DNA from 3 places in the Brevundimonas nasdae genome. Region 2 is predicted to be linked to each of the others. Evidence: riboswitches for the same ligand, from Rfam matches in the RefSeq annotation. Region 2 holds a riboswitch; each other region holds the start of a gene.
The links. A riboswitch is a leader RNA that binds a small molecule or an ion and turns the genes downstream of it on or off. The one in region 2 is predicted to bind glycine.

Region 1 (9,800 bases), 180 kb from region 2:
TTTTTCAACCTCTTTTTGGAAAGAACCACCGCAAACGCCGCCCATTCAACCCACAACCAAACCAAACACGCTCAGCCTCGAATGGCGTGGCAAGAGGCCGGTCAGCGCAGCCTTCATCCGGTGTAGCAGACCGGCCGATACTTCCGGCTAGGGCCCCTGCGTAAGCCTGCAGCGTCAGCCATCCGAGCTTCGAGTGCGCGCCCTGCTCGCGTAGTCGCGCCGCCAGTCCTCCGGCACCCCGCGAGCGTGCGGAAAGGATCGGAACAGCATCCCTTTCAATAGCTCGTGGCGCCTACGGCCAAAAAGGTCAGCCTTGGAAGCAACGGGCTCTGAATCAGGCGGTCGCCCGTTTGATCGATGCGTTCGCCCAATCCGGCCACCGGCGAGATCACCTTCGAGCGCTGACACAACGCGTTGAGGTCATCAGCAAGACGGAAGCACGCATAATCGGCTCGCAAACCGAGCTTCTTCGAGCCTTGGCATTCAGTGATGGTGGGGTTTCCGCTGCTGGTAGCGGAGTTCTCGGTTTTAAACCGAAGTGGCGCACCCGAAGAGATTCGAACTCCTGACCCCCAGATTCGTAGTCTGGTGCTCTATCCAGCTGAGCTACGGGTGCGTCTGCCTTGCGGCGAGGGCGGGTCTGTAGCGGCTCGCATCGAATGGCGCAAGCGCTGATCGGGGAAGTTTTGGATGACACCCTGAGAATTACGTCGAAATCCCTCCGTCGGTCGACAATCGAAGCGCGCGCGGCCTGCATGGGCGCAGAGCGCCTAGGGAAAGGCTTGCGCACTACGCACCATCGACGCCTCCGTAGGGGTCAGGGGCAGTCTGGCCAGGGCTCCGTTCAGATAGCCGTCCAGCGGGCCTGAGAAGGGCCAGTCGGAGCCGGGGACGAAACGGTCCACCCCGATGCGGCGCATCATGGCGACAAGGCGCGTCAGGTCGGCCTGGGACGTGTCCGCCTTGAAGGTCTGGGCCAGGTCGAAATAGAGGTTCTGCTTCAACTCGGGTCGTTCGGCCAGGGCGTCGGCGAACCCCTGCATCGCGCTCCAGGTGTTGTCGTCCAGACCGCCCCAGCCGCCGGAATGGGCGATGATGACGGGGACGCCCGCGGCCTGCGGCAGGACCTGGTCCAGAAAGATGCGGACATCCTGTGCGCCGTAATCCGCAGCCCGGGTGCGCATGTGGATCAGGATCGGCATGTGCGCCTGACCGGCTGCGCGGAACACCGCCGCCAGATGGGCGACATCGGCCGGGTCGCGCAGATCGACGCCGGAATTGGTCAGGTGGATCTTCACCCCCGTCGCGAACGGATCATCCTTCCAGCGTGCGATCTCCGACAGGGCTGTGGGGGTCAGCGGATTGACGCCGATGAAGGCGGCCAGCCGGTCCGGATGGGTCCGCGCCTGCATCACCGTAAAGGCGTTGGCGGTGTGGACCAGTTGCGCCGCGTCCGGTCGCGGCGGGACCATCATCGGGCTTTCGGCCAGATAGGCCGTGGACATCATCCACGCCTTGCGCACCCCCGCCGCATCCATGTCCGCCAGCAGATCATCGACCGTCAGCGGCTTGAGGAAGACCTCAGGGCAGGCCCCCGCCCGCCCCAGGCTGCTGCAATAGCTCGGCAGGAAGGCGAGGATTTCGGGCGAATGGACGTGGACGTGGTGATCGACCGCCACCGGCGCTGCGGCAGGCTGGATCGTCGCGCAGGCGGCGAGCGCGATCGCGACCGCACCCGTTAGGGCGGCGAGTTTGAATGTCATGGGGGGATGGTCCGAAAAGCATGACGGGGCCGGCCGCAGCCAGCCCCGTTTGCGGGTCTTCAGCGGGCGGCTTCGCCCAGCAGGGTCTGTTTCCAGAACAGCAGGCTGGTCCAGAAGTAGTAGTCTTCGTTTTCCTTCTTGTGGAAACCGTGACCTTCGTTTTCGGCCAGCAGATGCCAGGCCGTGCCGCCATTCGCCCGCACCGCGCGGATGATCTGGTCGGCTTCGGACGCCGGCACGCGGGGGTCGTTGCCGCCGGTCGCCACCAGCAGAGGAATGCTGATCCGGTCCACGCTGTTCAGGGGCGAGATTTCCTGCAGCTTCGCGCGCTGGACGGGATCGCGCTCGTCGCCATATTCCACCCGACGCAGGTCGCGACGGTAGGACTGGGTGTTTTCAAGGAAGGTGACGAAGTTCGAGATGCCGACGTAGCAGCTGGCCCCCTTCAGCTGGTCGCTGTAGTGCACCGCCGTGGCGTAGCACATGTAGCCGCCATACGAGATGCCGGTCACGGCGAAGCGCGAGGCGTCCAGATCGGGGTTCTGCTTCAGCGCGTCCAGGAAGGCGCCGATGTCCTTGACCGTGTCCTCACGCTTGAACGGGCCGTTGTCCAGATTGACGAACCGGGCGCCATAGCCGGACGAGCCGCGCACGTTCGGGAAGAACAGGGCCACGCCCAGCTCGTTCAGCAGATAGTTCTGCGGCCCCAGGAAGTCCGGGCGGGTCTGGCCTTCCGGCCCGCCGTGGATGTCGATGATCAGCGGACGCTTGCCGGGGAATTTCGCCGCGTCGGGACGATAGAGGAAGCCCGAGATCACTTCGCCGTCGAAGCTGGGGATCTGCACCAGCTCCGGCTCGACATTGACGGCCGGGTCCAGACCGCCCGTCTCGCTGTGGGTCCACTGGGTCACGGCCAGGGTGCGGGGATCGACCGAGAAGGCGTCGCCCGGCGTACGGGCCGACGACATCGACAGGCCGATGGCGCCCCAGGGTGCGATCTCGATCGCATGGCCGATGCTGTAGGGGATCACGCCTGACGGCAGACCACTGACGGTGCGCACCGCCCCCGAAGACGTGTCCAGGATCTTCAGGCGCGATACGCCCGCCTCATTGACCGCATAGGCGATGAACGAGCCGTCAGGCGCGATGGCGTAGTCGCTGACATCCCAGCGCGGCTCAGTGCTGACCGGGGTGAAGCGACGATTGGAGATGCGGCCCAGCCGCAGGAAGTCAGAGTCCGCATTGGAGGTCGCCCAGATGGCGCCGTCCGGCCCGTATTGCGGATCGACGTAAGAGAATTCAGCACGCGGATTCGTCAGCTGCGTCATCCGCCCGCTGGCCAGGTCCAGTTCATAGACCTGCGCGTGGTTGATCGACATCCGGTTCAGGACCAGGGCCTTGGCCCCGTCAGCCGAGAAGTCGGTGATGTTCCAGCCGCCGCCCGAGACCTGGGCCACCAGTCGGTCGCTGGAGGGATCGCGCGGATCAACGACATACAGGTCCATGTCCGCGCCGTTGCGACGCGACGAGGCATAGCCGACCCGCTTGCCGTCGCGGCTCCAGGCGCCGAACCAGTTGCGGCTCTTGCCGTCGGTCACCAGCGTCAGGCGGCCCGAGACCAGGGTGTAGAGTTGATAGAATTCGTCGCCGCCATTGTCCTTCTGGACCACCAGCACGTCGCCGGAGGGGGACAGGGCGCCCGCCATCACCGGCTCGTTCTCAAAGCTGATCTGACGACGGGCGCCGTCAGGGCCTGCCACCGAATGGATCTGATCGGTGGCGCCGAAGCGCGTCTTGATCAGCATCGAACGGTCCGAGGCGTTCCATCCCAGGAAGGCGGCGCGGCGCGACTGCAGATAGGGACGGGTCTCGTTGGCCAGCGCATCGGGCACGGACGGCAGGCCGTCGGCGACGATGGCGGCGGGCTTGGGGACCTCGGCCAGAGCCACAGGGGCCAGGGCGAGCGGCGCCGCCGACATGGCCAGAGCCAGGGCGAGCGAAAGGCGGGAGATCATGAGCGGCCTCTTCAGGCGGGAAGAAAAGGAGCCGCCGACCCCCGGGGTGGAGACCCGGGAGCCGACGACATGAGGTTCGGAACCAGAACTAGAAGCGGTACCGAGCCCCAACCGTGACGTACCGGCCGATTACATCGTAATACGGCGAGAACGACGCCCCCACGGGGGGTTCTTTGTCGAACAGGTTCGTGGCCTTGGCGTACAGTTCGACGCCGTCTGCGCCATACTTCGCCAGGTCAGCCGTCACCCCCAGATCGACGTAGGTGAAGGCGTCGATATGGTTGTTCGAGATAGGGATGGTGGAGTTGTAATTGCCGGCCGAGATGTAGCGGGCGCGCAGATCGACGCCGAACACTTCGCCCTTCCAGCCCAGGCTGGCGTTCAGGCGCAGCTTGGGCACGCCCAGACCGAACGAATAGCCCTGCGACTTCACATATTCGATCTCGGTGATGCCGTCGTCGGTGGTCAGGCTGTTCACCCAGGTGCCGACCAGACGCATCTTCAGACGACCCGTGGCGCCAGGCACCCACAGATCAGCCGCCGACGAATAGGACACCTCGGCGTCCACGCCGTCCGTCTGATACTTGGCCAGGTTCACGAAGGTGGACATGGTGCGGACCAGGTTGCCGCCCGCGTCACGCTCGATCTTGGCGCACAGGGCCGTATTGCCCGAGTTGCAGCGGTTCACCAGATCCTGCGGCGCGATCGTCGTGATCACGTCGTCGATCTTGATGCTGTAATAGTCCAGCGACAGGTTCAGGCCCGGGATCGAAGGCGGCGCATAGGTGACGCCCAGGGTCAGGGTGTCCGCCGTTTCCGGCAGCAGGTTCGGGTTGCCGCCGCCATTGTTCAACACATAGACGTTGGCGCCGTTCTTGGCCGGATCGTTGATCCAGTTGTAGCCGATGGTCGTCGTCGTGAAGAGTTCCGACAGGTTGGCCGAACGGATGTCACGCGACTGGGTGATCCGGCCGCGGAAGCCGGGGAAGAACTCGTTCGTGGCGCCGACCTTCCACGACCAGATCGAGCCAGTTGTGTCGTAGTCGGAGATACGGGCAGCCGCGTTGAACTGAAGATTATTCAGGATCGGCAGATCGCGAACGATCGGCACCAGGACTTCGGCAAAGGCCTCCTTGACGGTGAAATCACCCGCCATGGCCGAGAAGCTGAAGGTCTTGAACGCCTTGGCGGCGTCCAGTTCGCTGACGGTCTGCTTCAGCGATTCCTTGCGGGCTTCGAAGCCGAAGGCCACCGAGACATCACCCGCCGGCAGGGTGACGGGCTCGCCGCGCAGGCTGAAACCGACCGAATCCAGCTTGGTCGTGGCGCGCTGCTGCGGCGTGCCGGTGACATAGTCGATGGCTTCCTGCGACGGCGAACCCAGGCCGAACAGATTGATCGGCACGCAGCCCGAGTTGGCGTTGGTCAGGGTGACGCGGCAGACCGGCTTGCCCGACACCGGGTCGATGACGCTGTCCACGGCGTTGGCGAACTGGGTCTTCAGCAGGAAGCCTGGAGTGTCGATGTTGTTCTCGAACTCGCCGTGGCTGTAGTAGGCGCCCCAGCGCCAGTTACGGCCGAACTCGCCGTCCACCGCCAGGGTGGCCTGGGTCGTCAGACGCTCGAAGTCGATGGTCGAATACGACAGGTCCGAGTTGAAGCGGCCGAACTTGAAGCTGGTCTCGCCTGCAGCCGCCATGGCGCTGCGGATGGCGGGCGACAGGAAGGCGTTGTCGATGCCGATGGTCAGGTCGCCACGGTCGTGGTCGCCGAACCAGATGTAGTTGTTCCACATCCGCGAGTGGCGGATGTCGGCGGTGACGCGCAGGGTGTCGCTGACCTCATAAGTCGCGCTGGCCATGGCGGTGTAGCGCTGCTGCGGCGTGACCAGCGGGCTCAGGTCATCGTTGGACGGGCCTTCGCCGCCGACGGTGTTGGAGCCGCTCTTCGTACCGAAGTTGAACGGACGCAGCGTGCCGTCCGGGTTGAAGACCTTGCCGTTGTTGACGCCCGACAGGATCAGGCCGCCGTAGGCCGCATCGGCCATGCCGACGTTCGGCGTCAGCGCGCCGTTGACGGTCGCCCAGCGGCCGATGTTCGGGCGCGAGTTCTTCGGGATCACGCCGTCGTTGTTCAGATATTCGCCGCCGATGACGAAGTGGCCGCGCCCATCGGCGAAACCACGCCCCCAAGCGCCCTCGTAACGCACCTGCTCGGCGTCGTCATAGGACGAGATGCCGTATTCGGCGCCCAGCTTGCCGCCGGTGAAGTTGCGGTCGATGCCGACGTTGACCACGCCTGCCACAGCGCCCGAGCCCCAGGCCGCCGAGGCGCCGCCGGTCACGACGTCGACGCTCTTCACCAGAACCGACGGGATGCTGTTCAGGTCGTTTTCGCTGGAGACGCGGCGACCGTCGATCAGCACCAGGGTGCGGCTGATGCCCAGGCCGCGCAGGTCCACGGGCGCATTGCCCGCGCCGGTGTTGGTGCCGGTCGTCTGGGGCGAGGTGGTGGCGCGGAACTGGGGCATGTCGTTCAGCGCGGCAGCGATGTTGGGACGGGCGCCGACCGACAGGTCTTCGGCCGTCAGGCGCACGGTCGGGGTCGGGGCTTCAAAGCCGGCGCGGTCGATGCGCGAGCCGGTGACGACGATGTCGCTGACGGATGCGGTCTGTTCCGGGGCGGGTTCTGCGGTCTGGGCCAGTGCGGCTCCGGCGCAGGACAACAGGGCGATGGCGCTGCTGCAGCTGATCAGGCGGGTGTTCAAGCGAGACAAGACGAGATTCCTCATGGACGGCGGCGACGTCCCCTCCCAGGGAAGTCCGATGCGGTTCGGCGCTCTGACGGCGCCATTTCACCCCCGCTGTCTTCGTGCCTGAGAGTTTCAGGCCATCGGCCCTTGCTCCTTCGGCGAAGGCCGCACCCCCCTCGGGTCGCCCTGCTCTCCAGCGTTCATCGTGCAGCTCGGTCCGTTTGCCTGAGCGTTTCCGGGGCGGTTGCGCCTTCGGCGTCGGGGAAGTGTCCGAACTCTCCCGAGCTGCGATCGCCAGTAAGATATCGCAGAGACCTGCTGTCAAACGTCGCGTTTTTGCGTTTTAAAGCCCACAAAACACCGATATATAGAATATTATTCCACTTTCGGTCGCAGCAGAGGCTTCAGCATAAGGCCCAAAACCGTCCAGCGCCCGGACGTGACGGCGTCGTGACAGAAATGCGGCCTTTGCATGATCAGAAGTTATCCACAGGAAACCCTCAGGGCGCGTGCGGATCCAGCGGCGCGCGCGGCGCCCCCTCCATGGCCGCACGCCAGCGGCCCAGCAGCTTCTCGCGACGCTCATGATCCAGATTGGCCAACAGGCCCGGCCCCACCCGAATGGGACGCGCGCCGGGCGGCGATGGACGCAGCGCCGGATCAACGTCATCCCGCGCCGGTCTCATGCCCGCCTTGGCGACCGCCGCCTGACCTTCGCGCGATAGCAGGAAATCCAGAAAAAGCCGCGCCGCATTCGGATGGGCCGCATTGCGCGGGATAAAGGCGACCCGCGAAATCAGCAGGTGGTAGTCCGTGGGCGTGACCAGGGCGATGTCGGGGTGGTCCCTGACCCAGATCCGCCCATAGGACTGGTTCATGTTGAATACGAACAGGGTCTGTCCCGTCGCCAGCCGCCACATCATCCGCTGCCCCGAGGTGTCGAGACGGGGCTTGCGGCGGCCCAGGGCCTCCATCATCCGCCAGGCGTCGGGATAGATCTGGGTGTCCGACGACAACTGCATCAGGGCCACGCCGCTCTGCTCGGCATCATAGACCGCCAGGCGACCGTCGAAGATTTCAGGCCGGGCTTCCAGCAGCCGGATCAGGTCCGCATGGCTGTTCGGCGTCAGCGCAGGCGGCAGCAGGCGACGGTTGTAGGCGAAGACCACCGGCTCGGCCGTGATGCCGAACCCCTGATCGCGCCAGACCATGCCGTCGGGCATGGCGCGCCGGTGGGGCGACCTGTAGGTCTGGGCATAGCCGTCGTTGATCAGCTTGATCTGCACGTCCATCGCGGAGCTCCAGACCAGGTCCGCGCCCGGCCGTCCGGCCAGCACATCCGACACCACATTGCTGGCCAGCATGGTGGAGTTCATGTCCTCCAGACGGATCTCCACCTTGGGATACCGCGCCCGAAAGGCGTCGATCACCGGCCCCAGCATGCTGGTGTTGGTGCGGATCAGCAGCGCGCCTTCCTGCTCGGCCCGCCAGCGGATGTGGGGCGCGGTGCCCGCCCCCTCCGGCTCGCGTCCGCAGGCGGTCAGGGCGAAGGCGGCGGCGAAGATCACGGCGAACAGACCCCACGCCTTCACCACTTCGGCTTTCTCGCTATTGTGGCGCCCATGTCCCCGCTCCCCGCATCTGTGACCCCATGAGAATACTCGTCGTCGAGGATGACAAGGCGCTTCAACATTCTCTGGACGCCAGCCTGCGCAGTGCGGGGTTTGAGCCACGCTGCACCGACCAGGGCGCCGAAGCCCTGAGGCTTGAGCAGACCGAGGATTTCGACGCCGCCATCCTCGACATCGGCCTGCCCGACATCGACGGGTTCGAGATTCTGGCCGCCCTGCGCCGTCGCGGCTCGACCACGCCGATCCTGATGCTGACGGCCCGCGACGCCCTGGGCGACCGGGTGGCGGGGCTGGACCTCGGGGCCGACGACTATCTGGTCAAGCCCTTCGCCCCCGTGGAACTGATCGCGCGCCTGCGCGCCATCGTGCGGCGCCGCCAGGGACAGGCGGCTGGCTCCGTCGTCATCGGCTCGCTGGTCTGCGACTGGCAGGCGGGCCGCGCACAGGTCGGCGACCGCGAACTGGCGTTGCGCCCGCGCGAATGGGCGGCGCTCAAGGTGCTGGCGTCACGCGTCGGACAGGTGGTGGACCGCGACATGCTGGCCGCAGAGGTCTTCACCCAGGACGAAGCGCCTTCGCTGAATGCGCTGGAGATCCACGTCGGCCGCCTGCGCCGCAAGCTGCAGCCTGACGGCCCCGCCATCACCAACATCCGCGGACGCGGCTATCGCCTCGACCCATGACGCGGGCGCCGAGCAAAACCTCGCACAGCCTGGTCAACCGCCTGCTGATCGCCCAGGTCGTGCCCCTGACGGTGTTCGCCATCGTGCTGCTGGGCGTGGGCGCCTGGACCGCGCACCGGGTGGTGGAGCGTACGTCCGACCGCCTGCTGGCCGGCGCCATGCAGACCATTCTGCAAAGCGTCTCTCTGGACGATCAGGGCGTGACCGTGGACGTGGCGCCCTGGTCCCTTGCCCTGCTGGACACGCCGGAACGCGACGCCGTCTTCTACGGCATCCGCGAGGGCGACCGCATGGTCACCGGCTATCACGAACTGCCGACGCTGAAGACCGCCAACACCGAACGGCCGGTCTTCGCCAACCTGACGGTGCGCGGCGTGCCGGTCCGCATGGCCCAGCAAACCGTCATGATACCGGGCCGCACCGCCCCGGTGGTCGTTTCGGTCGCCCAGAGCCTGGATTCCCGCCGGGCCAGCCTGCACGAACTGTACGGCAGCCTGCTTCTTCTGCCCGGCCTGCTGGTGGTGCTGGCGGCCTTGCTGATCTGGCCCGCCCTGCAATGGGGCCTGAACTCGCTCAGGCGGCTGGTCGATGAACTGGCGGCGCGGTCGTCGTCGAGCACCACGGATTTCGCCCCCGCCGCCGTCACCCTGGCCCCGCGCGAGCTGACGCCGGTTCTGACCGCGTTCAACGCCCTGCTGGCGGGGCTGGAGCGGTCGACGTCGGGGATGCACCGGTTCGCCGCCGACGCCTCGCACCAGCTGCGGACGCCGCTGGCGGTGATGGCGGCCAACCTGGATCTGCTGGCGGCGTCCAAACGCCCCTGGACCCGGACGGAGCAGAGGCTGCTGACGGACTCGCAATCGGCCGCCGCCAGCATGACCCATCTGATCAACCAGCTGCTGTCCACCGCCCGCGCGGACACCGCCCATTCGGACGCGACCGCCGACCTGGGCCGC
Region 2 (9,800 bases):
CGCCCCAGCAGCCACATGCGGAAGTCGCCCTGTCCGAACACCAGCCGCTCAATCGCCCGGCCGGTCGGCGTCAGGGCCAGTTGATGCCGTCCACCACGGGCTGCGCCGTGATCCAGCAGGCGCGCATGCGCATCCAGACCATAGGGGGCGAAATAGGCGACCTCGACCGCTGCTCCCGTCAGCTGGTGATGAATGGACAGGACGCCCGCAACATAGCGGGTCTCGGCGCGGACCCAGTGGCGCCCGTCTTCGGAAACGCACGCGCGATACGACGCCCATCCATCCGGATAGGTGCATTCCGCAGCGTTGACGATCTGAAGCTCGCATAGAGCGCCTGGGTCGCCCCTGACCACGAAATGAAACCACTGGGCCCATGGCGCACGGCTGTCGCGCCTGATCTTCAGCCGTGCGCGCGTGCCCGCCACGTCTTCGACGACGATATTGCCGCCGTCGAAGTCCGCGTCGATCGCATGTATCCGAAGCCTGTCCTTCATTCAGCCGCCTGTGCGTAGCTTTCCAGCGGCGGACAGGAACACACCAGATTGCGGTCGCCGAACACATTGTCGATCCGGTTGACCGGCGGCCAATATTTGGAGCCTGTCTGCGCCCCAAAGCCAAGCCAGCCCTGGGCACGCGGATAGGCGCGATTCCACACATCGGCGGCGACATCATCCGCAGTATGGGGCGCATGACGAAGCGGGCTGTCTTCAATGACCAGCCGCCCCTGTTCGACATCGGCGATCTCGCGCCGAATGGCGATCATGGCGTCGCAGAAGCGATCCAGTTCGGCTTGGCCTTCGGATTCCGTCGGCTCGATCATCAGGGTGCCCGCGACCGGGAAGCTCATGGTCGGCGCATGGAAGCCATGATCGATCAGACGCTTGGCCACATCATCGACCGTCACCCCGGTCGCATCCTTGAACGGACGCAGATCAAGAATGCACTCGTGGGCGACGCGCCCCTGATCACCCCGGTACAGGATCGGGAAATGAGGCGCGAGCCTTTCGGCGATGTAGTTGGCGTTGAGGATCGCCACCTCGGTCGCCCGCTTCAGCCCCTCATCCCCCATCAACAGGATGTAGGCGTAGGAGATCGGCAGGATTGACGCCGACCCATAGGGCGCGGCCGAAACAGCGCCGATCTCGCCTGTCTGGGGCGCGCTGGGGAGGAAGGGCGCGAGATGGGCGCGAACCCCGATCGGCCCCATGCCCGGACCGCCGCCACCATGCGGGATGCAGAAGGTCTTGTGCAGATTGAAGTGGCTGACGTCCGCCCCATAGGCGCCTGGACGGCACAGGCCGACCTGGGCATTCAGATTGGCGCCGTCCAGATAAACCTGCCCCCCCGCCGCATGGGTCAGGTCGCAGATCTCGCGAATGCTCTCTTCGAACACGCCATGGGTGGACGGATAGGTGATCATGATCGCGGCCAGCCGGTCACCGACCTGTTCGATCTTGGCGCGCAGGTCCGTGATGTCGACATTGCCCGTCGCATCGCAGGCGACCACGACGACGGACATGCCCGCCAACTGAGCCGAAGCGGGATTGGTGCCGTGGGCAGAAGCCGGGATCAGACACACCTCCCGCTGGATGTCGCCACGGCTGCGGTGATAGGCGCGAATGGCCAGAAGGCCGGCATATTCGCCCTGCGCGCCGGAGTTCGGCTGCAAAGACACGGCGTCATAGCCGCTGATCGCACACAGACGGGTCTCAAGATCATCGAACAGCAACTGATAACCAGCCAGTTGATCTTCGGGCGCGAAGGGGTGGATTTCACCGAACTCGGGCCAGGTGACCGGGATCATCTCGACCGTAGCGTTCAGTTTCATCGTGCACGACCCCAGCGGGATCATCGTCCGATCCAGCGCCAGATCCCTGTCCGCCAGACGCCGCAGATAACGCAGCATCTCGGTTTCAGAACGATAGCGGTGGAAGACCGGATGTTCGAGGAACGGGCCGCTTCTGACCTGATCGGCCGGAATGCCTGCCAGCGCCTGACGGGAGTCTGCAGTCGCGCTCGATGTGGCCGCCGGCGCAAAGATCGCCAGCACCAATCGCACCGTCTCGTCCGAAGACGTCTCATCCAGCGACACCCCCAAGGTGTTCTCGTCAATACGCCGCAGATTGACGCCCGCCGCACGGGCGCGCTCATGGATCGCAGAGGTCTGGCCTCCCGTCTGGATGGTCAGGGTGTCAAAGAAGGCGCTGTTGATGCGTTCAAAACCCTGATCGGCCAACGCCTGCGCAAGACGGGCCGTCAGGTCATGGATGCGCTGAGCGATGGCGCGCAACCCATCCGGCCCATGATAGACCGCATACATGGAGGCGATGATCGCCAGCAGCACCTGGGCGGTGCAGATGTTGGAGGTCGCCTTCTCGCGGCGGATATGCTGTTCGCGCGTCTGGAGCGCCAGACGGTAGGCAGGCCGCCCCCGACTGTCCTGCGACACGCCGACCAGTCGTCCGGGGATCGAGCGCTTCAGTGTGTCACGCACAGCCATATAGCCCGCATGAGGGCCGCCGCATCCCATCGGCACGCCATAGCGTTGCATGGAACCGACGACGATATCCGCGCCCAAAGAACCGGGACTTGCCAGCAGCGTCAGCGCCAAGGGGTCCGCAGCGACCGCCGCAATAGCGCCTGCCTCGTGTAACTGAGCGATGACAGGCTTGATGTCGCGCACCTGTCCTGACGCGCCCGGATACTGCAGCAACGCACCGAAAACGTCAGCGGCTGCCAGATCCTTCTCGGGATCGCCGATGACCAACCGCCAGCCCAGCGCCTCAGCACGGGTTTTGACGACAGAGATCGTCTGGGGGAAGCAGTCGGCGTCGACAAAGAAGCTGTCCGCCTTCGAAGACGCCGAACGCTGCGCCAGGGCCATCGCCTCGGCTGCCGCCGTGGCTTCATCCAGCAACGAGGCGTTCGCCACGTCCAATCCGGTCAGTTCGCACACCAGTGTCTGGAAGTTCAGCAGGGCCTCAAGCCGTCCCTGGCTGATCTCTGGCTGATAGGGCGTGTAGGCCGTGTACCAGGCCGGGCTCTCCATCAGATTACGCAGGATCACCAGCGGCATTTTCGTGCCGTAGTACCCTTGGCCGATCAGCGAGGTGAACCGCTTGTTGCGCCGGGCGATCTCACGCAGGCGTTCCAGACAGGTCGTCTCATCCAACCCCGGGCCGAACCCCAGGCTGGAGCGGTCGCGAATACTGGCTGGGACTGTCTGCTCGATCAGGCCGTCCAGATCCGGCACGCCCAGAAGTTTCAGCATCTCAGCCGTTTCGGCCTCATCAGGACCGATGTGACGGTGAACGAAGGCGCCGAGAGTGGCGTTGCTGGAATTGCTCATCAGAATACTCCGCGACTAGGCGCCGGCGACCAGCGCGTCATAGGCTGCGCGGTCCAGAAGTTCCGACAGGCTTGCCGGGTCATCCAGCCGGATCTTGACCAGCCAGCCTGCCCCCTCCGGGTCGGCACTGACCACCGCCGGGTCATCAGACAGGGCGGTGTTGACCTCCACGACCTGCCCCGCGACAGGGGCGTAGATGTCGGAGGCGGCCTTGACCGATTCCACCACCGCCACCGCGTCGCCCGCCGACACCTGTTTTCCGTCGGCGTGCAAGTCGATGAAGACCAGATCGCCCAGCGCTTCTGCGGCGTGCTGCGTAATCCCGACGACGGCGAGATCGCCCTCGTGTCTCACCCATTCGTGGTCCTGCGTATAATAGGTCATGAAGCCCTCCCTCTGGCTGGTTATCGTTTGTAGGTTTTCTGGATGAATGGCGTTTCGCTGACCGTCACCGGCAGACGCATTCCGCGAACCTCGGCATAGAGAACTGAACCGACTGCAGCATGAGCGATCGGGACGTAGGCCATCGAAACCGCTCCGCCGACGCTGGGACCGAACCCGCCCGAGGTGACCTGCCCCAATGGAGTCGCTGCAGATATGGAATCGTACAGCAGTGTTCCGCTACGCACCGGCGTACGTTCCGGCGGGCGCAGGCCGACCCGGCGCCGCGACGCGCCTTGTGTTAATTGAGCCTCGATGACGTCCGCGCCCGGATAGCCTCCTGCCCTGACGCCGCCCGGACGACGCGACTTCTGAATCGACCATTCCAGCGCCGCCTCGACCGGCGTGGTGTCCGTCGTCAGGTCGGAGCCATAGAGGCACAAGCCGGCCTCAAGCCGCAGACTGTCACGCGCGGCCAGGCCGATCGGTTTCACGCCCTCGATGGCGAGCAAGGCCTGGGCCACATGAACAGCGGCCTCGCCGGGCATTCCGATCTCGAACCCATCTTCTCCGGTGTATCCAGAACGAGAAACCGTACAGCGCACGCCGGCCACATCCAGCTCACGGATTCCCATAAAGGCGAGATCCGCGAAGCCGTCGCCCAGTTGCGACAGTGCGGCCTCCGCCAGCGGCCCCTGCAACGCCAGAAGCGCCCGATCCGGGTGCTCGACGATTTCGACCTCCTCGCTCAGAGACCGCCGCAAATGCTCAATGTCATCCGCCTTGCAGGCAGCGTTGACGACCAGATAGAGGCGGTCGCCCAGGTTGGCGATCATCAGGTCATCCAGAATGCCGCCCGCTGCGTTGGTGAAGACGCCGTACCTCTGGCGACTGGGTGACAAGCTTACGATATCAGCCGGGACAAGCCGCTCCAGCGCTTGGGCGACATCGGTGAGATCGCCACTACGCGGACGAAGCTCCACCTGCCCCATGTGTGAGACGTCGAACAGACCGGCGGCTTCGCGTGTGTGCAGGTGTTCCTTCAACACCCCCGCCGCATACTGGACCGGCAAGTCATAGCCCGCGAACTGGACCATCTTGCCGCCATTGGCCAGATGCAGGTCATAGAGCGGCGTGCGCCGCCCGGGCTCCCCCCTTTCGCCGTCCATCACAGAAGCTCCGGGATGACGCCATCGGATCCAGCCTGCAACCCATAGACCGGGAAGGCCGCCGTCAGCGCCAGAACCGCTTGCCGCGCCTTGGCCTCTGCCTGCGAGTTGTCCTCCCGATTGTCGACCAGCGCGTCCAGTACGTCGGCGATCAGATGACCGACCTGGGTGAACTCAGCCTCCTTGAATCCTCGCGTGGTTCCCGCAGGGGACCCCAAACGGATGCCGCTGGTCTGCGCAGGCGGACGCGGGTCGAACGGAATGCCGTTCTTGTTGCAGGTGAGGTGGGCGTGCTCGAGGCTGACTTCCGCCTCACGTCCGCTGATGTCGCGTGAGCGCAGATCAACCAGCACCAGATGGGTGTCTGTGCCGCCGGTGACCAAATCAAAGCCCCGCTCGATCAGAGCTGCACCCAGAGCCCGTGCGTTCAACACCACCTGTTGCGCGTAGTCCTTGAAGGAGGGGTCCAGCGCCTCGCCGAACGCGACAGCCTTGCCTGCGATCACATGCATCAGAGGCCCGCCCTGCAGTCCGGGGAACACCGCCGAGTTGATCTTCTTGGCCAGCACCTCGTCATTCGTCAGGATCAGACCGCCGCGCGGCCCACGCAGCGTCTTGTGAGTCGTGCTGGTCACGATGTGGGCATGCGGCACCGGGCTGGGATGCAGGCCGCCCGCCACCAGACCCGCGATGTGAGCCATATCCACCAGCAGATAGGCCTCCACGCTGTCGGCGATCTGGCGGAACCGCGCGAAATCGATCTGACGCGGGATCGCCGACCCCCCTGCGATGATCAGCTTGGGGCGGTGCTGTTCGGCGAGGGACTGGACCTGATCATAGTCGATCAGACCATCACTCTCACGTACGCCGTACTGGACCGGCGTGAACCATTTCCCGGATAGAGTCGGCTTGGCGCCGTGCGTCAGATGCCCCCCCGCGTCGAGAGACATGCCCAGGATGACATCGCCAGGCTTGAGCAGCGCCATCAGCACCGCCCCGTTCGCCTGCGCGCCGGAATGCGACTGCACATTGGCGTAGGCGCTGCCGAACAGTTCGCAAGCCCGCTCAATGGCGACACGCTCGACGATGTCGACATATTCGCACCCGCCATAGTAGCGTTTTCCGGGATACCCCTCTGCGTATTTGTTCGTGAGAACACTGCCCTGAGCGGCGATCACCGCAGGCGACGTGATGTTCTCGCTTGCGATCAGCTCGATCTGGCTGTTCTGGCGAACGGCCTCCTGATTGATCGCGTCATAGATGACCGAATCCGCCTTCAGGTTGCGCGCGAAAAAGTCTGACATTCTGGTGCTCCTCCTCAGCATTCGACGACGTTGACTGCGAGACCGCCAAGGCTGGTCTCCTTGTATTTTGACCGCATATCCTCGCCCGTCTGGCGCATGGTCTCGATCACGGCGTCCAGAGAAACGACGTGCTTTCCATCGCCCTGCAGGGCGAGATAGGCGGCGTTGATCGCCTTCACGGCGCCCATGGTGTTGCGTTCGATGCAGGGGATCTGAACCAAGCCCCCAATGGGATCACAGGTCAGGCCCAGATTGTGCTCCATGCCGATCTCGGCGGCGTTTTCGACCTGCTCGTTCGTGCCGCCCAGTGCGGCCACCAGACCCGCTGCGGCCATCGAACAGGCGACGCCGACTTCGCCCTGACACCCCATTTCGGCGGCGGAGATCGAGGCTCTGGTCTTGTAGAGAAAGCCGATTGCGGCGGCCGTGACCAGGAAGGTCCGGCTGCCCTCAAGCGTCGATCCCGGAACGAAGGCTTCGTAGTATTTCATCACCGCAGGCAGAACGCCCGCTGCACCATTGGTCGGCGCCGTGACCACACGCCCCCCGGCGGCGTTCTCTTCGTTCACGCTCAGCGCATAAAGACTGACCCACTCGAAGACATGTGACGGGTCCGTGCGCGGCCCACGCGCCGTCAGGGCGTCATGCAGGCTCTTGGCCCGCCTGCGGACGTTCAGTCCGCCGGGAAGGATGCCTTCCTGGCGATAGCCGCGCTCGATGCAGGCCAGCATGGCCAGCCGGACGGCGTCAATGAAGGCGGCGGTTTCCTCGCGCGAACGCCAGGCTTCTTCATTGCCCCAGACGATGTCAGCGATTGAAAGCCCTGTCTCGGCGCCGATTGACAGCAGATCCGCGCCAGAGGTGAACGGACGGGCGACCTGAACATTCTGACGCGGCGGCGCATGGCCGCCCTCTTCCCTCACCGCCCCCCCGCCAATGGAATAATAGGTTCGTTCGATCCGGCGGCCGTCAGCATAGTCCGCCGACAGACGCATGGCGTTGGGATGGCCGGGCAGGAACTCTCCGAAATGGAAGACAAGCTGCTGATCCTCGTCGAACGGAACAGCGACCTGTCCGCCCAGTTGCAGCGCTTTCGTCCGACGGATTTCTTCAATCAACGTCGGCACAGCGTCGGGATCAACCCCTTCCGGCCTCAAGCCACACAGCCCCAGCAGGACCGCGACATCGGTAGCATGTCCGCGCCCCGTCAGGGCCAGCGATCCGTAGAGCTCACAGCGAACGGCCGTCGGCCGCCCCTCCAGCAGCGCCGCTTCACCAAATGCGGCCGCAGCACGCATCGGCCCCACCGTGTGCGAACTGGAAGGCCCTACGCCGATGGTGAACAGGTCGAGCACGCTGAGCGCGGGCGCACCTGTGTCGTGATGAGAAGCAAGTGTCATAGGCGCATTTCCCCGGCCGGTTCCCCGGTCCAACTGCGCCCCTTCTGTCGGTTTGCCTGAGATCGTTATCCCGTCGGCGGACGCTCTGGGCGCCTCTTTCCAGAATTATGTCACGACCTGGTCCCTGGTGCCTGAGAGTTTCCGGGGCGGTTGCTCCTTCGGCGCCGGTTGAACCGGTCTCTCCCAAGTCGTGTTCTTTGTGATCACAAATCATGCCGCAAGCAGGGCTGTCAACACGAAAACGACAAGAGCCATAGCGACCGCTTCAGATCAGCCCGCTGCAGCACCCTGCGCCAATTGCGTCATCAGCTTGGCGCCGGAGTTTGTCAGGTCGTCGGCTATCGCCTGACGCGCAGCGACGCCGTCCCTGGCCCGCAGCGCCTCCACAGCTCTCCAGTGCGCGCCCATGCTGGCGACCATGCTTTCACGGTCCGGCATCATCAGCGGGACATAGGGGCCGATCCGCAGCCACAGATTTTCGATCAGGGCGACCAGTCGTTCCATGCGGCTTGCCCGGCAGATCGCCAGATGGAAATCCCAGTTGGTGCGGACATAGTCATCCAGAATTCCCGCCTCAGCCGCCGCCTGCATGGCGCGGCACAGGGCGTCGATCTCATCGACCTCGTCCGGCGTCACGTTGGCCGCGGCGCGCTCGGCCGCCAGCCCGTCCAGCTGCACCCGGATGTCGCGCAGTTCCTGGTATTCGTCGCGCGTCAGTGCGGGGATCTCCAGCGTGCGCTTGCTGCCCCTCGCGACCAGCGCGCCTTCCGCCTCCAACCGTTGCAGAGCCGCGCGCACAGGCATCGGGCTGGTGCCCAGCGCCTCGGCGGCGGCGCGTATGGTGATCACTGTGCCCGGCTTGAACACCCCGGCCATCAACGCCTTGCGCAGTTGCTGATAGGCCTGCGCCTGCAACGTCATCCGATCAAGCGGATCGAAGGAAGGAAGGCTTGAACTTATCGACATGACCGCTGCTCACCTCTCCGGACGAGACGGCGCTCTGCCCATCCATCATCCTGCAACGCCCTGACGGACTCATGCGCGACGATCGATATCACACTACAGTCAGATCAGTTGAGAAGGAAACTCTGTCGGAAAATTCCACCGGATCGAGACCGAAGCCCCGATCCGGAAGAAACCCACCCGGATTACGACGTCAGAAACGATAGGTAAGGGCGCCGACGATCGACGTCCCCAGGTTGTCATAGAAGGAAGCGTTGTAGATGCCCTGGTGGATGTTGAAGGCGCGGTTCGGCGGCTTCACGTCAAAGATGTTCTGCACAGTGATGCGGGCGTCGGTTTTCGCGTTGATCTGATAGGCGACAGACAGATCATTGAAGACCTTGGTTCCTGTATTGGGCCGATCGAACTGATCAGCAGGCGGCGGGTTGGAGACGCTGATCCCGCTCAAGATCGAGGTGCTGCCATGGTATCGCGCGCGCCAACTGACCGACAGATCATCCAGGCGATAGACGGCCGAGGCGATGGCGTTCCACTTCGGCGACCCCAAAGTGCCCTCAAGCCGTATTTCGGTCAGGGGATCCGCCGCATCCGTCAGCTGACGCAGACGGTCCAGATAGGTTCCCGCCAGGTTCAGCGTCAGCTCCCCCGGCAGTGTCGAGGCGTATCGGGACAGATCGAATTTGTAGTTCAGGTTGAAGTCCACTCCACGGCTGGTGAACTTGCCTATGTTCAGGGATGTCGCCTGGACATTGGTGATGCCGTGGGTGGTCGAACTGCGTGTGACCGCCGCGCAGTTGGCGTTAGCGTCGGGCGAGATGTTCAGGTCAACACAGTTGTCCACCAGCGACTGCACCGGAATGGCCCCGATGGCGTCAGTGATTTCGATGTCGAAATAGTCCACGGTCACCGTCAGGCCGGGCAGACGCGATGTCGCCAGCGTCGCACCGATGGTCCAGGTCTTGGCAGTCTCCGGCTCAAGATGAATGTTGCCGCCGATCTGGCCGTGAACGGTCGAACCATTGGTGGGCGCCGAGAAGTTTGCCGGGATGCCCAAGGCTGTGCAGTTGGCCTCGCGCGTCGCCGACTGATTCCGCAAAGTGACGTCGCAGGGATCGCTGACGAAGAAGAAGCTTTCCTGCAGTGGCGAGAACAGTTCGGAGACGTTCGGCGCCCGCACCGACTGCGACCGCATCACCCGGAACCGCAATCCCTCGACCGGAGAATAGACGCCGCC
Region 3 (9,800 bases), 450 kb from region 2:
ATCGCGCAGGATCCGTGCCCATGACCGACGCCATCGACTTCTCCGTACTGTCCGGCGTGGAGCAGCTGCGTCTGGGCGCCAAGGCCGGGTTCACCGCCCCCATCGCCCGCACCGTCGGCTTCGACATGACCGAGATCGAGGAGGGCCGGGTGGTTTTCGAGGGCATCCCGACCGAGGCCGTCTATAATCCGCTGGGCACGGTGCACGGCGGCTGGATCGCCACCCTGCTGGATTCGGCCTGCGGCTGTGTGGTCCATTCCATGCTCAAGCCCGGCCAGACCTATACGACGCTTGAGCTGAAGACCGTCTTTCACAAGGCGCTGACGGCGGGCACGCCGGTGAGGGCCGAAGGGCGGATCGTGCAGATCGGCCGCCGCGCCGGTTTCGCCGAGGCGGATTTGCGGGGTCTGGACGGCAAACTGTACGCCACCGCCACCTCGACCTGCCTGGTGATGAGCGCCTGAGACGCAACTGAACACCCAGTTCGAAAGCGAAGGTTTGCCGCGCCTCGCTTTAGCCGCTATCAGCGGCGAGCGTTCTATGATCGGCCGCCGATCGTCGCGCGCGCCCTTTCGCTGTCGGAAATATATGCTGATGCGTCGCGTCCTAACCGCCCTCGCCGCCATTTCGATCGCGGCGTCTGTCCTGCCAGTCGCCGCCCAGGCTCAGAGCGGCCGTCAACGCGGCGGTGGTCAGCAACAGGCCGCTGGTCAGGACGAAGCGCCGCGCCGGGCGATTCGCATCGCCCCGCTGTCGCGTCGCGCGAACGCAGGCCCCTGCCCCTATGTGAAGATTCTTTACGACGCCGCCCGCTATGTCGAGTTCGAGGGTGAACGCGCCGCCATCGCCAACGTCGGCTATACGGGCGAGATCGAGAACCTGGCGTCCGACTGCCAGTATCGCGGCGACGAGCCCATCCGTCTGGACATGCGCGTCCTGTTCCAGTTCGGCCGTGGTCCGCAGGCGACCAGCGACCAGCGCACCTATCGCTATTGGATCGCGGTGACCGAGCGCAACAGCGCCATCCTGACCAAGGAATATTTCGACATCCCGGTGAACTTCGCCGGTCAGCGCACCGCCGCCGTGACCGAAGACCGCACCATCACCATTCCGCGCGCCGAAATCACCACCAACGGCGGCGCCTTCGAAGTGTTGGTCGGTTTCGACGTGACGCCGGAAATGGCCGAGTTCAACCGCTCGGGCAGCCGCTTCCGCGTCAATGCCGGAACGACGCCTGCGCCTGCCGCCGCCCCTACGAGCGAATAAATGGCTGATCTGAAGACCGTCCTCAGCGAAGCGGTCGCCGCCGCCTTCGCCGCCGAAGGCGTGGATGCGGCGCTGGCCCGCGTCACCCCGTCCGACCGTCCCGACCTGGCCGACTTTCAGTCGAACGGGGCCCTGGCCGCCGCCAAGGCGCTGAAGGCCAATCCGCGTGAACTGGCGGGCAGGATCGCCGAACGCCTGAGCGCCGATCCGCGTTTTTCCTCGGTCGAGGTCGCCGGTCCCGGCTTCATCAACCTGAAGATCGCCGACGCGACCCTGGCCGTGCGCGCCGCGGAAGTCGCCGCCGACGCCGATCACGCGGGCGCCGCGACGGTCGCCGATCCGCGCAAGGTGGTCATCGACTACGGCGGCCCGAACGTGGCCAAGCCGATGCACGTCGGCCATCTGCGCAGCGCCATCATCGGCGAGAGCCTGAAACGCCTGTTCCGCTTCCGCGGTGATGAAGTGACCGGCGACGCCCACTTCGGCGACTGGGGCTTCCAGATGGGTCTGCTGATCGTCGCCTGCGGCGATGAAGGCCTGGCCGACGCCTTCATGGTCGAGGGCGACGGTCCCTTCCCGGCCGAGACGCCCGTCACCCTGGCCGACCTCGACCGACTGTATCCCCTGGCCGCCGGCAAGGCCAAGGAAGACCCCGCCTTCCGCGACCGCGCCCGCAAGGCGACGGCGGAGCTGCAGAACGGCCGCCCGGGCTATCGCGCTCTTTGGCGGCATTTCGTGGCCGTCAGCCGCGAGGCGCTGAAGCGCGAATACGGCGACCTGTCGGTCGATTTCGACCTGTGGAACGGCGAGAGCGACGCCGATCCCCTGATGCCGGAAATGCTGGCCCATCTTAAGGACACGGGCTTGCTGGTCGAGGACGACGGCGCCCAGGTGGTTCACGTCGCCAAGCCCGGCGAGACGCGCAAGAAGAAGCTGGCCGACGGATCGGTGATCGAGGCCCCTTCCCCCCCGCCCCTGCTGGTCATCAGCTCGGAAGGTTCGGCCATGTACGGCACGACCGACCTGGCCACGATCCTGGACCGCAAGAAGGCGATCGGCCCGGACCTGATCCTGTACGTCGTCGACGAACGCCAGGCCGAGCATTTCGAACAGGTGTTCCGCGCCGCCTATCTGGCCGGATATGCGCCCGAGAAGTCGCTGGAGCATCTGGGCTTCGGCACCATGAACGGTCAGGACGGCAAGCCGTTCAAGACCCGCGCCGGCGGGGTGCTGAAACTGCGCGACCTGATCGATCAGGCGACGGAAAAGGCGCGCGAGCGCCTGCATGAAGCCAAGCTGGGCGACGACCTGTCGCCGGACGAGTTCGAGGCCATCGCGCACAAGGTGGCCATCGCCGCCCTGAAGTTCGCCGACCTGTCGAACGCGCGCACCACCTCTTACGTCTTTGACCTCGACCGCTTCATGAGCTTTGAGGGCAAGACCGGGCCGTACCTGCTGTATCAGGCGGTCCGCATCAAATCCCTGCTGAGGAAGGCCGCCGAACAGGGCGTGTCCGCTGGCCCCATCGTCATCGCCGAACAGGCGGAGCGCGATCTGGCCCTGACGCTGGACGCCTTCAGCGCGGCCGCGTCCGACGCCTATGACAAGCGGATGCCGCACCTGGTGGCGGAACACGCCTATCGCGTAGCGCAGTCGTTCTCGAAATTCTACGCCGCCTGCCCTGTGCTGGTCGCACCGGACGAGGACACGAAACGTTCGCGCCTCGCCCTGTCGGCGGCGGCCCTGCGCCAGCTGGAGACGGCGCTGGGCCTGCTCGGCATCGAGACGCCGGATCGTATGTGAGGATCAGTCCGTCTTCTTCTTGTCGGAGAAGGCGGCGTCCACCTCGTCTTCGGTGATCCGCTTGGACGGATCGCCCTTCTGGCCCAGGTTCTGTTCCTCGGTGCCGTCGCCCAGAACGCCGGGCGTGGTGTTGATCTTGACCGGCTTGTCTTGTTTGTCCGTCATTGCGGTGCTCCTTGACTGCACCACCCCAACGCTTCGCCGTTCGGCGTCGTTCCAGCTTCACAGGAGGTCTTGATGGCCCAGTCTTCGCCCCTCGACGCCTATATCGCCGGTCTGCCCAAGGCCGAACTGCACCTGCACATCGAAGGCAGCCTGGAGCCCGAACTGATGTTCGAACTGGCCCAGCGCAACAATGTCGCCATCCCCTATGACAGCGTCGAAGCGGTGCGGGCGGCCTATGACTTCTCGAACCTGCAGGACTTTCTGGACATCTATTATGCGGGGGCGGCGGTGCTGCTGACGCGCCAGGATTTCGAAGATCTGGCCTTCGCCTATTTCCAGCGGGCGGCGGCGGACAATGTGCGCCATGCCGAAATCTTCTTCGATCCGCAGACGCACACGGATCGCGGCGTGCCGTTCGGCGTGGTGGTCGAGGGGCTGATCGCGGGCATGGACCGGGCCAAGGCGGAACTTGGCGTGTCCAGCGGCCTGATCCTGAGCTTCCTGCGTCACCTGACCGAGGACGAGGCCTTTGCGACGCTTGAGGCGGCCAAGCCCTATCTGCACCATTTCATCGGCGTGGGGCTGGATTCGTCGGAGGTCGGCCACCCGCCGTCCAAGTTCCAGCGCGTCTTCGCCGCCGCCCGCGACCTGGGCCTGAAGCTGTGCGCCCACGCGGGCGAGGAAGGCCCGCCCGCCTATGTGCATGAGGCGCTGGACCTGCTGCACATCGACCGGATGGATCACGGCAACCGCTCGATGGAGGACGAGAGCCTGATCGAGCGTCTGGCCGCCGAACAGATGACCCTGACGGTGTGCCCGCTGTCGAACCTGAAACTGTGCGTGGTCAAGGATCTGAAGGACCACCCCGTGCCAGAGATGCTGCGTCGGGGCCTGCACGTGACGCTGAACTCCGACGATCCGTCCTACTTCGGCGGCTATGTGAACGAGAACTACAGCCAGTTGGCGCAGGCGGTCGGCCTGACGCGGGAACAGGTGACGCAGCTGGCGAAGAACAGTTTTGAGGGCTCGTTCCTGAGCGACGCCGAGAAGGCCGCGCGGATCGCAGAGGTCGAGGCCTACGCGGCGGCGTGATCCCCTCCACTTTCGTCATTCCGGGCGGAGGGCCGCTTGGCCCGAAGCCCCGGAACCCAGCGGCGCCGAAGGCGAAATGCGTCCGCGGCACGGACCCCAAACACCTAAACAGCGACAGGTTCGCGCTGTCGCGCGCCGCTGGGTTCCGGGTCTTCGCTACGCTGCGCCCGGAATGACGAAGGTGGGAGCGTCAGCGGCTTCCGACCACCCAATGTTCCTGATATGTTCGCATCATGGATCAGGCGAGCCCACAGCAAGACGATGGCGCGAACCTGCGCTGGCTGTTCATTGACCTGAACGCCTTTTTCGCCAGCGTCGAGCAGCAGATGAACCCCGAGTGGCGGGGCAAGCCGCTGATCGTCCGCCCGGCCGAGAGCGAATACACCGGCGCCATCGCCGCCAGCTATGAGAGCCGCCCCTATGGCATCCGCACCGGCACGCGGGTGTCCGAGGCGCGCCAGATGTGCCCCGACCTGATCGTCGCCGAGGCGCGGCCCGACGTCTATGTCGAGGTCCACAAGAAGATCATGGCCGAGATCGACCGCCATGTGCCGGTGTGGAAGGTCGGGTCCATCGACGAATGCTCGTGCGAACTGATCGGGTCGGAGCGGCAGGAGGCGAACGCGGTCGCCCTGGCGCGGCGCATTCAGGCGGGGATCATCAAGAATGTCGGCGAATGTCTGCGGTCGTCCATCGGCCTGGCGCCGTCGCGGTTCCTGGCCAAGACCGCCTGCGGGATGAAGAAGCCGGACGGGCTGACGATCCTGCGGGCCAATGAACTGCCCGGCTCCATCCTGCACCTGCCGCTGTCGACCTATCCGGGCATAGGATCGCGGATGCGCGAGCGGCTGGCGGCGGCGGGCGTGACGGACACGGCGGGTCTGTGGGACATGGGCGCCAAACAGGCCCGCGCCGTCTGGAACAGCATCGAGGGCGAACGCATCTGGCGCGGCCTGCACGGTCTGGACAGCGAACCGACGCCGGAAAAGCCCCCCGCCTCCATCAGTCACAGCCATGTTCTGGCGGCGCAGATGCGCACACCGGAAAAGGCGCGCGCGGTCGCCCGGCGGCTGATGGTCAAATGCGGGGCGCGGCTGCGGCGGATGGGGCTGACGGGGGCGGTGGTCAGCCTGCATCTGGACATGGGGCCAAAGGGCGCCAGACGCGGCTGGGACACGGCGGGCCTGACCTGCGCCGTCGCCCCGACCCAGGACACCTTCGCCCTGCTGGCCGCGCTGGACAGTCTGTGGCGCAGGGTCGAGCCCGAGTTTGAGGCCGGGCGACTGAGCTATGTCGGGGTCGGGGTCCACAAGCTGAAACCCAGCGGCGCCTTCGAGACAGACCTGTTTGATTCCGGCCCTGACCAGGGGGGCACGGCGCGGTCGCTAAAACTGTCCCAAGCCTTGGACGCGCTGAACCGCCGCTATGGCAAGGACACGGTCAGCATCGGCCCGAACGCGGGTCTGCCGGACTATATCGGCGCGAAGATCGCCTTTACGCGGATTCCCGATGCGGAGGATTTCTGGGAGTGAGGGCTAGGCGAGCAGCGTCGCCGCTTCGATCTCCGTCACGCCCCGCGCCCGGAAGCTGTCGTGCGCCGCCGCTTCAGTATCGGGCGCAATGGCGCGGCTGGCGTCGGTGATGACGATGGCCTCGAACCCTTCGCGCACGGCGTCCTCGGCGGTGAAACGAACGCAGTAGTCAAAGGCCAGACCCGCCAGAAAGACCCTTTGCACACCCAGATCACGCAGCAGGCCCGCAAGGCCCGTCCGGGTCTGGCGGTCGTTCTCGAAGAAGCCGGAGTAGCTGTCGACCGCCGGATTATAGCCCTTGCGGACCACGGCCAGGGCGCGGTCGATGGTCGGCTTCACATCGGGGTGGAAGTCGGCCCCGGCTGAACCCTGCAGGCAATGATCCGGCCACAGCATCTGGCGGCCATAGGCGACCTCAATCTCGGTGAAGGGCGTCGCGCCGGGGTGGTTGGAGGCGAAGGATATCTGATCCGACGTATGCCAGTCCTGCGTCGCGATCACCTTGTCGAACCGTTCCGCCAACTGGTTGATCAGCGGCATGATCCACGCCCCGCCCGCGACCGCCAGCGCGCCGCCCTCGCAGAAGTCGTTCTGCGGGTCGATGACCAGAAGGGCGTCGGCGGGACCGATGATCATGGCTCAGGCTCCGGTTCAGGCGCTCGCGAAGGCGTCGATTTCGTTGGCCGAGCCCAGGGCGACGGGAATGCGCTGGTGCAACTGGGTCGGCTGAACGTCGAGGATGGGCTGGACGCCGTCGGTGGTCGCCTTGCCGCCCGCCTGTTCGACAAGCAGGGCCATCGGATTGCCTTCGTACATCAGGCGCAGCTTGCCCGGCTTGTTCGGCTCGCGCTTGTCCCACGGATAGAGGAAGACGCCGCCGCGCATCAGGATGCGGTGGACATCGGCGACCATGGCCGCGACCCAGCGCATGTTGAAGTTCTTGCCGCGCGGCCCCTCCGCCCCCTGCAGCACGCCGTCCAGATAGCGCTGGACCGGCTCGGCCCAGTGACGCTGGTTGGAGACGTTGATCGCGAACTCCTTGGTATCCGGCGAAATCGTGATGTCGTCGTGGGTCAGCAACCACTGGCCGTCGTTGGACAGGGTGAAACCCTTCACGCCGTCGCCCGTCGTCAGCACCAGCATGGTCTGGGGGCCATAGACGGCATAGACGGCGGCGACCTGATGGCGGCCTGTCTGCAGGAAATCGGCCTCGACCGGCGTCGGGGTCGCCGACTTCAGCACCGAGACGATGGTGCCGACCGGCGCATTGATGTCGATGTTGGACGAACCGTCCAGCGGGTCGAACAGGGCCAGATATTCACCGGCCGGATTGGAGGCGGGCTCGACCTGATCCTTTTCCTCGGATGCGACGCCGGCGATGGCGGGACAGGCCAGAAGCGCCTGGGTCAGCATGTCGTCGGTGATGACGTCCAGCTTCTTCTGCTCCTCGTCCTGGACGTTGATCTGGCCCGATGCGCCCAGTGCGCCGACCAGGGCGCCGCCCGCCACCACGTCGCTGATCTGGGCGCAGGTTGCGGCGATCACGGTCAGGACAGATTTCAGTCCCTGCGGCGCCTCCAGCGCGGCGATGTGGTCGTCGAGACGAAGGCGGTCGGCGGACATGGAGGCTTTCCCGTAGGTTGTTGGGCGTCGCGCACTCATGGCCGCACAGGACGCGCGGGGCAAGCTCTGTCAGACCTCTGATGCACTGGCGACGCTTGACTTGAGGCCTGACTCGATGGCTTAGGTCGGTCGCTCTCGCGGGAGAGTTCGGGGCTGGGAAATCAGGCTCGACGCCGAAGGCGCAACCGCCCCGGAAACGCTCAGGCAAACGGACCGCGATAGCATACGGACGCTGGAAAGCCGCTCTTTTACGGGCGCGCCGACGGAGCAAGGCGGAAACGCCGGAATCTCTCAGGCTTCAGGACAGCGGGGGCGCGAGGACGGCGGCGAAGCTCCGCCACAACACGCGACCGCGAAAGTCTGAACCATGACCGACCAAGCTCTCAAGACCACGCCGCTGAACGCCGCGCACCGGCGCTTAGGCGCCCGCATGGTGGGTTTCAGCGGCTATGACATGCCGGTCCAGTATGAAGGCGTTCTGGCCGAACACCGCTGGACCCGCGAACATGTCGGCCTGTTCGACGTATCGCACATGGGCCAGTGCAAGATCACCGGCGCGGACGCCACGGCGCAGTTCCAGCGCTTCGTCCCCGGCGACTATGAGATCCTGAAGGCGGGCAAGCAGAAATACACCCTGCTGCTGAACAAGGACGGCGGCATCATCGACGACCTGATGGCGGGCCGCCCCGACCATGACGGCCTGTTCGTCGTCGTCAACGCCGGCAACAAGGACGAGGATTTCGCCTTCTGGAACGCCAATCTGGAAGGCGACGCCAAGCTGACGGTTCTGGACCGCGCCCTGATCGCCATCCAGGGCCCGGAGGCCGCCGAGCTGATGTCGGCCCATGAGCCGGTGCTGGCCGAGATGGGCTTCATGGAGACGGCCCGCCTGATGCTGTTCGGCGCCGACTGCTATGTCTCGCGCTCGGGCTACACCGGCGAAGACGGCTATGAGATTTCGGTCCCAGCGGATCAGGCCGAGCGCATCTGGAACACCCTGCTGGAAGACGCCCGCGTCAAGCCGATCGGCCTGGGCGCCCGCGACAGCCTGCGGCTCGAAGCTGGCCTGCCGCTGCACGGCCACGACATCGACGCCGCGACCACGCCGGTCGAAGGCGCGCTGACCTTCGCCCTGTCCAAGTCGCGCAAGGAACGCGCAGACTTCAACGGCGCCGACATCATCCTGAAGCAACTAGCCGAGGGTCCGTCGCGCGTCCGCGTCGGCCTGCACGTCAAGGAAGGCGCCCCAGCCCGCGAAGGCGCCGAGATCGCCGACGCCGACGGAAACATCATCGGCAAGGTCACCTCGGGCGGCCCCTCCCCCAGCCTGGGCAAGAACATCGCCATGGGCTTCGTGCCGCCCGCCTTTGCGGAACTGGGCACGGAACTGAAGGTTCTGGTTCGCGGCAAACCCGCCGCCGCCGAAGTCATCGCCATGCCGTTCGTGGCGCAACGCTATTACCGCAAGCCGAAGGCGTAACCCTCTCTGTCCGTCACCCTCGGGCTTGACCCGAGGGCCGGGCGATCAACCGCTCGTGCGAAGACATAGGCGCACGGACAGCACAACATCCGATCCTCGGGTCAAGCCCGAGGATGAAGGCTTTAGGAGAAGCAAGATGCATTTCACCAAGGATCACGAGTGGGTCAGCGTCGACGGCGATATCGCCACGGTCGGCATTTCCAAGCACGCGGCTGAGGCTCTGGGCGACGTGGTGTTCGTCGAGGTGCCGGAAGTCGGCAAGACCTTCGCCAAGGGCGACAGCTTCGCCGTGGTCGAAAGCGTCAAGGCGGCGTCGGACGTCTATGCCCCCGTCTCGGGCGAAGTGGTCGAGGCCAACGACGTGCTGTCGACCGCCCCGGAGACCGTCAACGCCGCCGCCGAAGCCGATGGCTGGTTCGCCAAGATCAAGATCTCGGACGCCTCGCAGCTGGACGGCCTGATGGATCAGGCCGCCTACGACGCCTTCCTGGCCACGCTGTAAGCCGTGTTCACGGTCTGCTTCACCCACGCGACCACGACGCCTTCGCAACCTGGCCTGAGCCAGTTGGTCGAGGCGGCGCTGGCCGACTGCGGGGCGGAGCGGACCGGGCTGGAAGCGGAGATTCGGCTAAGCGACGGCGCGTTGCTGTATATGTTCGGAGAAGACGCCCCGGACGGGATGCTGGCGGAATACCCGGTTCTAACGCCAGCCATCGCTGCCGCGCTGCTGGCCGTTCTGCGGCGCACCAACAGCTTCATGCTGGATGGTCCTGGCGGGAGATTGTTGGTGCGCCCTGCGGGCAATGTGGGCGAGCCCCGCACACCCCTGATGTACGAAG

Region 1: another riboswitch for glycine. It lies ahead of KWG56_RS11015 (TonB-dependent receptor domain-containing protein); the one in region 2 lies ahead of KWG56_RS11855 (L-serine ammonia-lyase).
Region 3: another riboswitch for glycine. It lies ahead of gcvT (glycine cleavage system aminomethyltransferase GcvT); the one in region 2 lies ahead of KWG56_RS11855 (L-serine ammonia-lyase).

What each region holds. Positions count from the first base shown of each region.
Region 1 covers NZ_CP080034.1:2,247,034-2,256,833, forward strand. The annotation lists tRNA gene KWG56_RS11000 (tRNA-Arg) at 540-616, opposite strand; gene KWG56_RS11005 (amidohydrolase family protein) at 771-1,763, opposite strand; gene KWG56_RS11010 (S9 family peptidase) at 1,823-3,778, opposite strand; gene KWG56_RS11015 (TonB-dependent receptor domain-containing protein) at 3,867-6,554, opposite strand; glycine riboswitch at 6,734-6,823, opposite strand; gene KWG56_RS11020 (ABC transporter substrate-binding protein) at 7,031-8,122, opposite strand; gene KWG56_RS11025 (response regulator) at 8,182-8,844, shown strand; gene KWG56_RS11030 (sensor histidine kinase) at 8,841-9,800, shown strand, end outside.
Region 2 covers NZ_CP080034.1:2,423,294-2,433,093, forward strand. The annotation lists gene KWG56_RS11830 (M14-type cytosolic carboxypeptidase) at 1-494, opposite strand, end outside; gene gcvP (aminomethyl-transferring glycine dehydrogenase) at 491-3,349, opposite strand; gene gcvH (glycine cleavage system protein GcvH) at 3,365-3,733, opposite strand; gene gcvT (glycine cleavage system aminomethyltransferase GcvT) at 3,754-4,899, opposite strand; gene glyA (serine hydroxymethyltransferase) at 4,899-6,203, opposite strand; gene KWG56_RS11855 (L-serine ammonia-lyase) at 6,218-7,603, opposite strand; glycine riboswitch at 7,712-7,799, opposite strand; gene KWG56_RS11860 (GntR family transcriptional regulator) at 7,874-8,569, opposite strand; gene KWG56_RS11865 (TonB-dependent receptor plug domain-containing protein) at 8,760-9,800, opposite strand, start outside.
Region 3 covers NZ_CP080034.1:1,977,195-1,986,994, forward strand. The annotation lists gene KWG56_RS09670 (PaaI family thioesterase) at 21-464, shown strand; gene KWG56_RS09675 (Tat pathway signal sequence domain protein) at 595-1,266, shown strand; gene argS (arginine--tRNA ligase) at 1,267-3,069, shown strand; gene KWG56_RS09685 (hypothetical protein) at 3,073-3,234, opposite strand; gene KWG56_RS09690 (adenosine deaminase) at 3,307-4,326, shown strand; gene KWG56_RS09695 (Y-family DNA polymerase) at 4,560-5,858, shown strand; gene pncA (bifunctional nicotinamidase/pyrazinamidase) at 5,862-6,494, opposite strand; gene KWG56_RS09705 (class 1 fructose-bisphosphatase) at 6,510-7,481, opposite strand; glycine riboswitch at 7,610-7,707, shown strand; glycine riboswitch at 7,712-7,790, shown strand; gene gcvT (glycine cleavage system aminomethyltransferase GcvT) at 7,849-8,961, shown strand; gene gcvH (glycine cleavage system protein GcvH) at 9,098-9,463, shown strand; gene KWG56_RS09720 (hypothetical protein) at 9,467-9,800, shown strand, end outside.